3 regions of the Rhodoferax sp. PAMC 29310 genome follow, and region 3 is predicted to be linked to each of the others. Evidence: predicted binding sites of a transcription regulator. Region 3 holds the regulator's gene; each other region holds the start of a gene.
The links. The regulator sigma-54, encoded in region 3, starts transcription at its own class of promoters, with help from an activator protein. The targets are predictions, from matches to a motif close to TGGCANGNAANCTGCTTT.
Positions count from the first base shown of each region.

Region 1: urtA (urea ABC transporter substrate-binding protein) is a predicted target of sigma-54. The motif match lies at 1,763-1,780, and genes of this name have one in related genera.
Region 2: nirB (nitrite reductase large subunit NirB) is a predicted target of sigma-54. The motif match lies at 1,828-1,845, and genes of this name have one in related genera.

Region 1 covers NZ_CP072852.1:2,188,579-2,191,855, reverse strand. Annotated here, with positions in the region: gene gndA (NADP-dependent phosphogluconate dehydrogenase) at 1-391, shown strand, start outside; gene J8G15_RS09940 (mechanosensitive ion channel domain-containing protein) at 602-1,633, shown strand; gene urtA (urea ABC transporter substrate-binding protein) at 1,800-3,071, shown strand; gene urtB (urea ABC transporter permease subunit UrtB) at 3,180-3,277, shown strand, end outside.
Region 2 covers NZ_CP072852.1:1,683,503-1,686,779, forward strand. Annotated here, with positions in the region: gene J8G15_RS07690 (bifunctional protein-serine/threonine kinase/phosphatase) at 1-399, opposite strand, end outside; gene J8G15_RS07695 (type IV pili methyl-accepting chemotaxis transducer N-terminal domain-containing protein) at 453-1,727, opposite strand; gene nirB (nitrite reductase large subunit NirB) at 2,054-3,277, shown strand, end outside.
Region 3 covers NZ_CP072852.1:3,696,604-3,699,880, forward strand. Annotated here, with positions in the region: gene lptB (LPS export ABC transporter ATP-binding protein) at 1-747, shown strand, start outside; gene rpoN (RNA polymerase factor sigma-54) at 845-2,437, shown strand; gene J8G15_RS17185 (class I SAM-dependent RNA methyltransferase) at 2,536-3,277, shown strand, end outside.

The sequences.
Region 1 (3,277 bases), 1.5 Mb from region 3:
CGACAAGAAAGACTGGGCGCTTGACCTGGGCGGTATTGCCTCCATCTGGCGCGGTGGTTGCATCATCCGCGCGCGCTTCCTCAATCACATCACTGAGGCCTACCGAGCCGACCCGACGTTGCCCCACCTGATGCTGGCGCCCTTTTTCAAAAACCTGCTCAACACCAACCAGCAGGCCTGGCGCGAAGTGGTGGCGCTGGCCGCCAGCCACGGTATTCCGGTGCCGGCCTTTAGCGCGTCGTTGAGCTACTTTGATAGCCTGCGAACCGAGCGCTTGAGCGCCAACCTGCTGCAGGCGCAGCGCGACTTCTTTGGTGCGCACACCTATGAGCGTGTGGACAAGCCCGCCGGGCAATGGTTTCATACCGCATGGCCAGAAGTGATCGAGTGATTGGCTGATCTTCTGGCGCTAGGGCTGCCACCCGGCAGCACGGTAAACGCCGCGTTGACCGGGTCCAGCCCATCGCCCGTGGGGCTATCAAACTATCATCAATTAAATATTCGAGCCGTCGAGGGAAACTTCTCGTCTTCACGGCGGCCCCTAACGATCAATGTTGTTGATAGTCTTGGCGCCAAGACTGGCTCCGAGCACAATCAGTCCATGACCTCTTTGATGAACTATTTTCAGACCGCGGCGCCCCTGTTGGTCACCCTTGCGGGTGTCGCCCTGGTGTTGACGCTGGCCCATCGCTTCCTGCTGGGCCGCCACCGGGACATGGGGAATGAGCGCAGGTTTCCGCGCCAGTTTTTCATGTTGGGCTTGACGGTGGCCAGCGCGGTGGCCGTGGCCATTGCCTTGCCGGTCAGTGACAGCACCCGCAATCAGGTGATCGGTCTGGTGGGCATTCTGGTGTCCGGTGCGCTTGCATTTTCGTCCACCACAGTATTGGCTAATCTGATGGCTGGGGTGGTGCTGCGGATGACCCAGTCCTTTCACACGGGAGACTTTGTGCGCGTAGGTGATCACTTTGGTCGGGTGGCCGAGCGCGGTATTTTTGACGTCGAAATCCAGACCGAGCAACGCGAACTGGTGTCACTGTCCAATTCTTACTTGATGGCCAACCCGATCACGGTGGTTCGTTCGTCTGGCGCCATTGTGTCGGCCACACTCTCGCTGGGCTACGACGTGCACCACGCCAAGGTGGAGCCCTTGCTATTGCAGGCCGCCACGGAGATTGGGTTGGAGGACCCGTTCAGTCAGGTGCTGGAGTTGGGCAATTTTTCAATCACCTACCGGGTCAGCGGTTTGCTGCTGGAAGTGGGCAATATGCTGAGCGCGCGTTCCCGGCTCAACCGCCAGGTCCTTGACGTGCTGCACGGCGCAGGAATAGAAATCATGTCGCCGACCTTCATGGCCCAGCGCGTGGTGCCAGAGGGGCGTGCGGTATTGCCTGAACCAATGAGCAAGTCCGCGCCTGCCTCAGAGGAGTCAAAAGCCGAGCAGGTCGTTTTTGACAAAGCCGAGGAGGCCGGGCAACGAGCCAAAGCACGCCGTGACCTCAAGGCGATGCAGCAAAGCCTGGAAACTCAGATGGAGGCTGCTGACAGTGAGGAGGCCGCGAGCCTGTCCACCGCACTGGACCAACTCAAGGTTCAAATAGCCGACCTGGAGATTGAGTCACCACCGGGCTGACCCCGCATCTGAACGGGCTGAGCTCGCTTCAGGCCGGCTTGTACGCCACACGGCGTATTTCCCAAAACGGTGTGCTCCCCTAAAGTTGACCCATCGTGTCCCCCAATCTGTCCGACCAGGCGGTGACGGTGGCACGAAACAGGCTCATCAACTCAGGAAGGTCCCCATGTCAAGTTCCCATTCACGTCGTTTTACGCTCAAGGCACTCACTGCGGCGGTTGCGCTCAGCGGATTGTCGGCAGTCCCCGCGTTTGCCGCAGACACCATCAAGGTCGGCATCTTGCACAGCCTCTCGGGCACCATGGCCATTTCCGAGACGGTGTTGAAAGACACCGTGCTCATGGCCATTGAAGAGATCAACGCCAAGGGCGGCCTGCTAGGCAAAAAGCTGGAGCCGGTCATCGTTGACCCTGCCTCCAACTGGCCGCTGTTTGCCGAGAAAACCAAGCAATTGCTCACCCAGGACAAGGTCGATGTGATTTTTGGCTGCTGGACCAGCGTCTCCCGCAAGTCCGTGTTGCCGGTGCTGGAAGAGCTCAACGGCTTGTTGTTCTACCCCGTGCAGTACGAGGGTGAAGAGTTATCCAAAAACGTGTTTTACACCGGTGCGGCGCCCAATCAGCAAGCCATTCCTGCGGTGGACTACCTGATGAGCAAAGACGGCGGCGGCGCCAAGCGCTGGGTCTTGCTGGGCACCGACTATGTCTACCCCCGCACCACCAACAAGATTCTGCGCGCCTACCTGAAGAGCAAAGGGGTGGCCGACAAGGACATCGAAGAGAAATACACCCCGTTTGGCCACTCTGATTACCAGACCATCGTGGCTGACATCAAGAAGTTCTCCGCGGGTGGCAAGACGGCCGTGGTGTCCACCATCAATGGCGACTCCAACGTGCCGTTCTACAAAGAACTGGGCAACGCTGGCCTGAAAGCCAAAGACGTGCCAGTGGTTGCCTTCAGCGTAGGTGAAGAAGAGTTACGCGGTGTCGACACCAAGCCTTTAGTGGGCCATTTGGCGGCATGGAACTATTTCCAGTCGATCAAAAACCCAGCCAATACCGAGTTCATCGCCAAATGGTCGGCCTACGCCAAAGCCAAAAATCTGCCCGGCGCCGACAAGCCTTTGACCAATGACCCCATGGAAGCCACCTACATCGGCATCAACATGTGGAAGCAAGCGGTTGAAAAAGCCAAGTCCACCGACGTGGACAAGGTCATTGCCGCCATGGCCGGTCAAACCTTCAAGGCGCCGAGCGGCATTGTGAGCAAGATGGACGAGAAGAACCACCACCTGCACAAGTCGGTGTTCATTGGCGAGATTCGTGCGGACGGCCAGTTCAATGTGGTCTGGAAGACACCGGGCCCCGTCAAGGCCAAGCCTTGGAGTCCGTACATCGAAGGCAATGCTGGCAAGCCTGACGAGCCTGTGAAGAAATAAAAAAGTAAGTCGAACACTGTCACACCCTGGCTGCCACCCCCACCCCGGTGCGGGTGGCAGCTTTCTCGATGGATGCCTCTGCATCCCAACCCCAACCTGAGTCTGTCGATGCTTCAACGATTGATCCGATTGACGGCTATTGCTATGCTTTTAATAGCTGGCTCTGCATATTCGATAACGGCTGAGGAGGCAAAAGCCTTGTCAGT
Region 2 (3,277 bases), 2.0 Mb from region 3:
GTCACTCCCGCGCAGCAGATACGCTCGGGAATCGCCCACGTGGGCCAGGGTGTAAGACTGGCCCCGCAACACCAAAGCCGTGAGTGTGGTCAGGCCCATGGCTGGTTGGCGGCGCTGGTTGATGCCAGCCAGCCAACGGTTTTGAGCCGAAATGATGCGGTCCAGCGCCACCGTGGCATCCCAGGTGGCGGGTGTGCCGTAGTAATCACGCAGCAGGCTGATGACCGTCGTTTGCGCCGCCTCGCGGCCCTTGCCTCCGGTGCTGACACCATCGGCGATGGCAGCAATCGCCCCCATGTCTGCGCTGCCCGGCTCGGGCAACATGGCGCCACAAAAGTCTTCGTTGACTTCCTTGAGGCCCGCGCGCGAGGTACAACCAATGTCTAGTTCAAACGCCATGCACCAATACCCACGGTAAACACGCCCAAAATGGTGCACCGGTGTCGCACAAGTCATCCGCCCAGCATCTGCATGCTGCGCTCGTAATGGCCCGACAGCTGCTCGAACAGCTCCAGCAACTCCTCACTGGCCAGTGCCACGCGATCTTGGCCGCCCGGCTGGTTCGCTTCAGCCGCACCCGCCAGCAACTGCAGCCAGCCCTTGCCAGATGCCTCCAAGGCGTTGCGGATCTCCGGGGTGCTCAGGGGAATGGAGTCGAGGTACTGCAAAGACTGCTCAAAACTCGTTCTCGCCGCCGCCATGCCTGATTCGCAGCGCAACTTCACGTCCGCACCGCCCAGCACTTGAAGCAAGGCGTATTTGGCGTAGCGCTGCGACAACATGCGCTGGCGACCCGCCACGTTTAGGACCTGCAAAGGCGACACGGAACCCGCGTTTTCCAGACTGGTCGTCAGGCGCTCGGCCTCTTGCAGTAGCAGCTCCGCCAACTCGTCTACGTAGGTCATCTGGTCGGCACGGGGCGTGGCCTGAAGCGCGGCTTTGAGGCGGGCCCAAGTCAGCAACACCTGCGCCCGCAAGTCACCGTAGGTGGGTTTGGACAGCGTTTTTCCCAAATGCACCAAGGTGCCGTCAATGCGCAGCGTGGCTTCTTTCAAACGCTGCTGCTGGGCTGGCGCGTCAATCCCAGCCAACTGGAGCAACACCAGCTTGATGATTTGCTGCGATAGCATGCGCAGCTGCCCCGCCCGGTTCACCGACTCGGCAAACCGTGCAGACTGGATGATCTGCTGCGACACTTGGCCCAGCCGCTGGTGGCTGTGCATGGAGGCGGTGCGCAGAATCTGAAACGCGTCGTCGTCTGAGACCTGCCGGGCGCGCATGAGGATGCCCTTGGCGCGGTCCACCATTTTTCGTTCTTCAAAGCGGCTGGTGACATCGCGCAGCTCGTTGCGCAAGGCCTGCTCATGGCGAAAACGCGCCAGCGCCATCTGTGCCAGATAGCGCAAACGCTGCGGCGCATAGCTGTTCACCACATAGGCGTGAATGCCGGATTGAACCGCACGAACAATGTGCTCGGCATCGCTGTCGTTGGTGAACACGACCACTGGACGGGGGGATATCTCGGCAATGGACTGGGTCGCTTTGAACAGCGAGTCGTCCGGCAATGCGTCTTCGACCACCACCAGGTCCGGCGCGTGCTGCACCACGTCGCGTACAAAATTCTGGCGCTCAACCGTGACGCAAATCACATGGATGCCGGCTGACTCCAGGTCGAACGCCAGGGTGGAGCCGGGACTGCCATTCAGATGTACCAACGCGCTCGTCATAAAAATCCAGGAAAAAGGGTAAACAGGGTGCACCACAAGCAATTCGCGCGCCACTAGCAACATCGTGGTGCTCGCGTGCACCGAAATCGGCAGTCAACTTTGGCACGACGCTTGCTTAGTCAATATCGGGCGTGACGATGCGCCCTGCCTGAGCCAAAGCGCTCCAGGGTTGACGCGCAACGACGTGCGTCCTGTTTTTGAGAGCTCAAGCCGACTGTGCGCCCCTGTGGGCCGCAGCTTCGACGGATCCGTTTTCTCAACCCCATTTGGCGGGCAGGCATATGCAAACGCCCTGCACGCCGACGAATCGCAACTGGAGCAGCACGATGAAAAAATCGAAATTGGTTATGGTTGGCAATGGCATGGCAGGTGTCCGCACGTTGGAGGAGCTCCTCAAGGTCGCCCCCGAGCTGTATGACATCACGGTGTTCGGCGCCGAACCCCACCCCAACTACAACCGCATTTTGCTCAGCCCGGTGCTCGCCGGTGAGCAAACGCTGGACGAGATCGTGCTCAACAGCTGGGAGTGGTACTCAGACAACCACATCACCCTGCACGCCGGCAAAAAAGTGGTGTCGGTGGACCGCGTGAACCGCATCGTGCGCTCTGAGGACGGCACAGAAGCGGAATACGACCGCTTGCTGATGTGCACCGGCTCCAACCCTTTCATACTGCCCCTGCCGGGCAAAGATTTGGAAGGCGTGATTGCCTACCGTGACATTGCCGACACCAACGCCATGATCGACGCGGCCACCAAATACAAACACGCAGTGGTCATTGGCGGTGGCCTGCTGGGGCTGGAAGCGGCCAACGGACTGATGCTGCGCGGCATGACGGTGAGTGTGGTGCATGTGATGCCAACCCTCATGGAACGTCAGTTGGACAGTGTGGCGGGCAAGCTGCTGCAAAAATCACTGGAAAGCCGTGGTCTGCGGTTTTTGATGGGCGCGCAAACCCAGGAGTTGGTGGGCGGCGGTGGAGACAACGGCCAGCGCGTCAGCGCCATCAAGTTCAAGGACGGTACCGAGGTGCCAGCCGATCTGGTGGTCATGGCCGTCGGCATTCGACCCAACACTGAGCTGGCCGAGAAAATTCGCCTGCACTGCAACAAAGGCATCGTGGTGAACGACACCATGCAGACCATCACCGATGCCCGCATCTACTCGGTGGGCGAATGCGCTGCCCACCGCGGCATTGCCTACGGCCTGGTCGCGCCCCTGTTTGAGCAGGCCAAAGTGGCGGCCAACCACTTGGCGCAGTTCGGCACTGGCCGCTACCAGGGCTCGCTTACGTCCACCAAGCTGAAAGTCACCGGCATTGACCTGTTCAGCGCGGGCGAATTCATGGGCGGCGAAGGCACGGAAGAGATCGTGATGAGCGACCCCTTTGGTGGCGTCTACAAAAAACTGGTGCTCAAAGACGACAAGCTGATTGGCGCCTGCCTGTATGGCGACACGGTGGACGGAAGCTACTACTTCAAGCTGCTGCGCGATGGCCGCAGCGTGAGCGACATCCGTGACAAGCTGATGTTCGGCGAAAGCAATATTGGC
Region 3 (3,277 bases):
AGCGGCGAAAGTCGACTGGAAGTCAGCCATCTGCAGAAGTTTTATGGCGGGCGTCAAGCGGTCAAAGACGTGTCCTTGGTCGTCAGAAAAGGTGAAGTGGTGGGTTTGCTGGGCCCCAATGGTGCCGGCAAGACTACCTCGTTCTACATGATTGTGGGCTTGGTGCACGCCAGCGCGGGTGACATCACCATTGACGGGCAGTCGGTGGGCCACATGCCCATTCACCGACGGGCACGCATGGGCTTGAGCTATTTGCCTCAGGAAGCCTCTATTTTTCGCAAGCTCAACGTGGAAGATAACGTGCGCGCCGTGCTGGAGTTGCAGCGCGATGACGCCGGTCGACCGCTGAGCAAGCCGGAAATCGAAAAACGACTCACCGAATTGTTGCAAGACTTGCGGGTGGATCATCTGCGTGGCTCGGCGGCATTGGCGCTGTCTGGTGGTGAGCGCCGGCGGGTCGAGATCGCGCGCGCCTTGGCAACGCAACCCCGGTTTATTCTTCTGGATGAGCCCTTTGCCGGGATTGATCCCATCGCCGTGATCGAGATTCAGCGAATTATCAGTTTCCTGAAAGAGCGTGGGCTGGGGGTGCTCATCACTGACCACAACGTGCGGGAAACCCTGGGCATTTGCGACCACGCCTACATCATCAGTGACGGCAGTGTGCTGGCCCAAGGCAAGCCTGCCGAGATCGTCAACGACGCCAATGTTCGCCGGGTGTACCTCGGCGAACATTTCAGAATGTGAGCCGGGTGCACTGTCTATCCCTTCCTTACCTACTGATTGCTTTCCACAGGCGTGCCGCCTCGCGGACGTTGGCCTGTCCTGAACGGTGGGGGGGGCGATGAAGCCTGGCCTGTCCCTTCGTGTTTCCCAGCACCTGTCGCTGACGCCGCAATTGCAGCAGTCCATCCGGCTGTTGCAGCTGTCGACGCTGGAAATGAGCCAGGAAGTCGAGCAAATGCTGGACGAAAACCCGTTTTTGGAGGTGAGCGCAGAAGAGCCGCCACGCGAAGAATTTGGACTGGCACAAGCCGATGCACCGGTCCGCAATGAGGATCTGGATGTGGAAGCCGGCGCGCATGCTCCTGCCGAGTTCACTGCGGAAGTCCGGGTGAGCAGCGAAACCGATGCCGAATTGTCGCCCCTGTCGGCAGACGACGGGCAGAGCTGGGACGGCGACGGCAGTGCTTCCATGGCGCCCGATGATGGCGAGTGGGGGGGCGAGGCCAAGGCCCACGGCAACAACCTGGATGGTGACAGTGATGCCGATGTGACCGAACTGGCGCGCAGCCAGGAGTCGCTGCAAAGCCATTTGCACCGGCAGGCCCTGGCTTTGCACCTGAGTGAAGAAGATGGCGCCGCCCTGCGTTTCCTGATTGAGTCGCTGAACGACGACGGTTACCTGGAAGAGGCGTTGGCTGAGTTGGTTGACGGCTTGACCGGCGATGACCTTGAAGAGCGGGAGCAAATGCTGCACCACTTCACCGTTGCGCTGTCCTTGCTTAAAACATTGGAGCCTGTGGGAGTGGGTGCACGGGGTTTGGCCGAGTGTTTGACGCTTCAACTGAAAGCTTTGCAGAGTCAAGACGACATCAAGTTGGCCCAGGCGAGAACGGTGGCGGTGGCCCTGCGCATCTGTGCGCAGCCGATGGATGTTTTGGCGCGGCGTGACATCAAGCGTTTGGTGCAATTGTGCGGTGTGCCGGATGCGGCCATTCGTGAGGGGATCGCACTGATTGGGCATCTGGAGCCCAAACCCGGACGCCGGTTTGCCGATGTAGAGCGCAATATCGTGGTGCCGGACGTCATCGTCACTCAAGTGGGCAACGGATCGCAGGCGCAGTTCAGGGTTCGCCTCAACGCCGACGTGATGCCTCGCCTGCGGGTGCATGACATCTATGCCAACGCACTCAAGCAACACCGGGGTGGCGGCACCGAGGCGTCCAACTATGCGGCGCTGCAACAGCGTCTGCAGGAAGCGCGCTGGTTCATCAAAAATATCCAGCAGCGTTTCGACACGATTTTGCGGGTGAGCAACGCCATTGTGGAGCGCCAAAAGAGCTTTTTCATGCATGGCGAACTGGCCATGCGCCCGCTTGTGCTACGGGAAATTGCAGACGAACTGGGCTTGCACGAGTCCACCATCAGCCGTGTGACCACTGCCAAATACATGGCCACGCCATTCGGCACTTTTGAGTTGAAATTCTTCTTCGGCTCCGGCTTGGGGACCGACAGTGGGGGCAATGCTTCCAGCACGGCAGTGCGGGCGCTGATCAAGCAGTTCATCAGTGCCGAAAATCTGAAGAAGCCCCTCAGCGACAATCAGATCTCCGAGATGCTCAAAGAGCAGGGCATTGATTGCGCTCGCCGCACCGTGGCCAAGTACCGGGAAGGGCTGCGAATTGCCCCCGCCTCGCTGCGAAAAGACCTGTAAATCGCTGTCCGGCCCCGTCCCACCAGACCTACGGGCACCGGAGATTAGCGGAGCATCGCTTGCGCCCCAGAACAATAAACCTGTCATAGGAAAACGACGTGAACCAATTGCAATTATTTTTACCCTGCGCCGCAGGCGTTGAAGACCTATTACTGCCCGAGGTGCTTCGCATAACCGGCCTGCCCCCGGGCTGCGCAACCAAGCAGCGCGGCGGCGTCGCGGTGCGCACCTCATGGTCGCACGCCATGTTGCTCAATCTCTACAGCCGCCTGGCCCAGCGGGTACTGGTCTTGCTGTCGTACACCGAGTACCGCAGCGAGCAGGACCTGTACCGCGCGGCCAGCGAGGTCGAGTGGGAGCGCTGGTTCACGCCCAAGGAAAGCATCAAGATCGCAGTCACAGCCCAGCACAGCCCGCTCACCTCCCTCAACTTTGCGGCACTGAAGGTGAAAGATGCCGTGTGTGACCGTTTCCGCGTAGCCGCCAATGGCGTGCGCCCCGATGTGAATACCCAGTGGCCAGATGCCCGCATTTACGTGCACTTGACCACTGACAGCTGCTCTTTGTACCTGGATACTTCCGGCGAACCGCTATTCAAGCGCGGCTGGCGCGAGGACAAGGGTGATGCGCCTTTGAAGGAAACCCTGGCAGCCGCCATGATTGCCGCCAGCGGCTGGGCCGAGGGTGAGGATGACCTGCTGCCCTTGTACGACCCCTGCTGCGGCAGCGGCACGGTGCTCATTGAAGCAGCTCAGATTGCCTGCAACATTGCGGCCGGCAGCCGCCGTCGATTCGCCTTTGAGAAATACCTTCCCTTTCGCCGTGCGGACTGGGATGCGA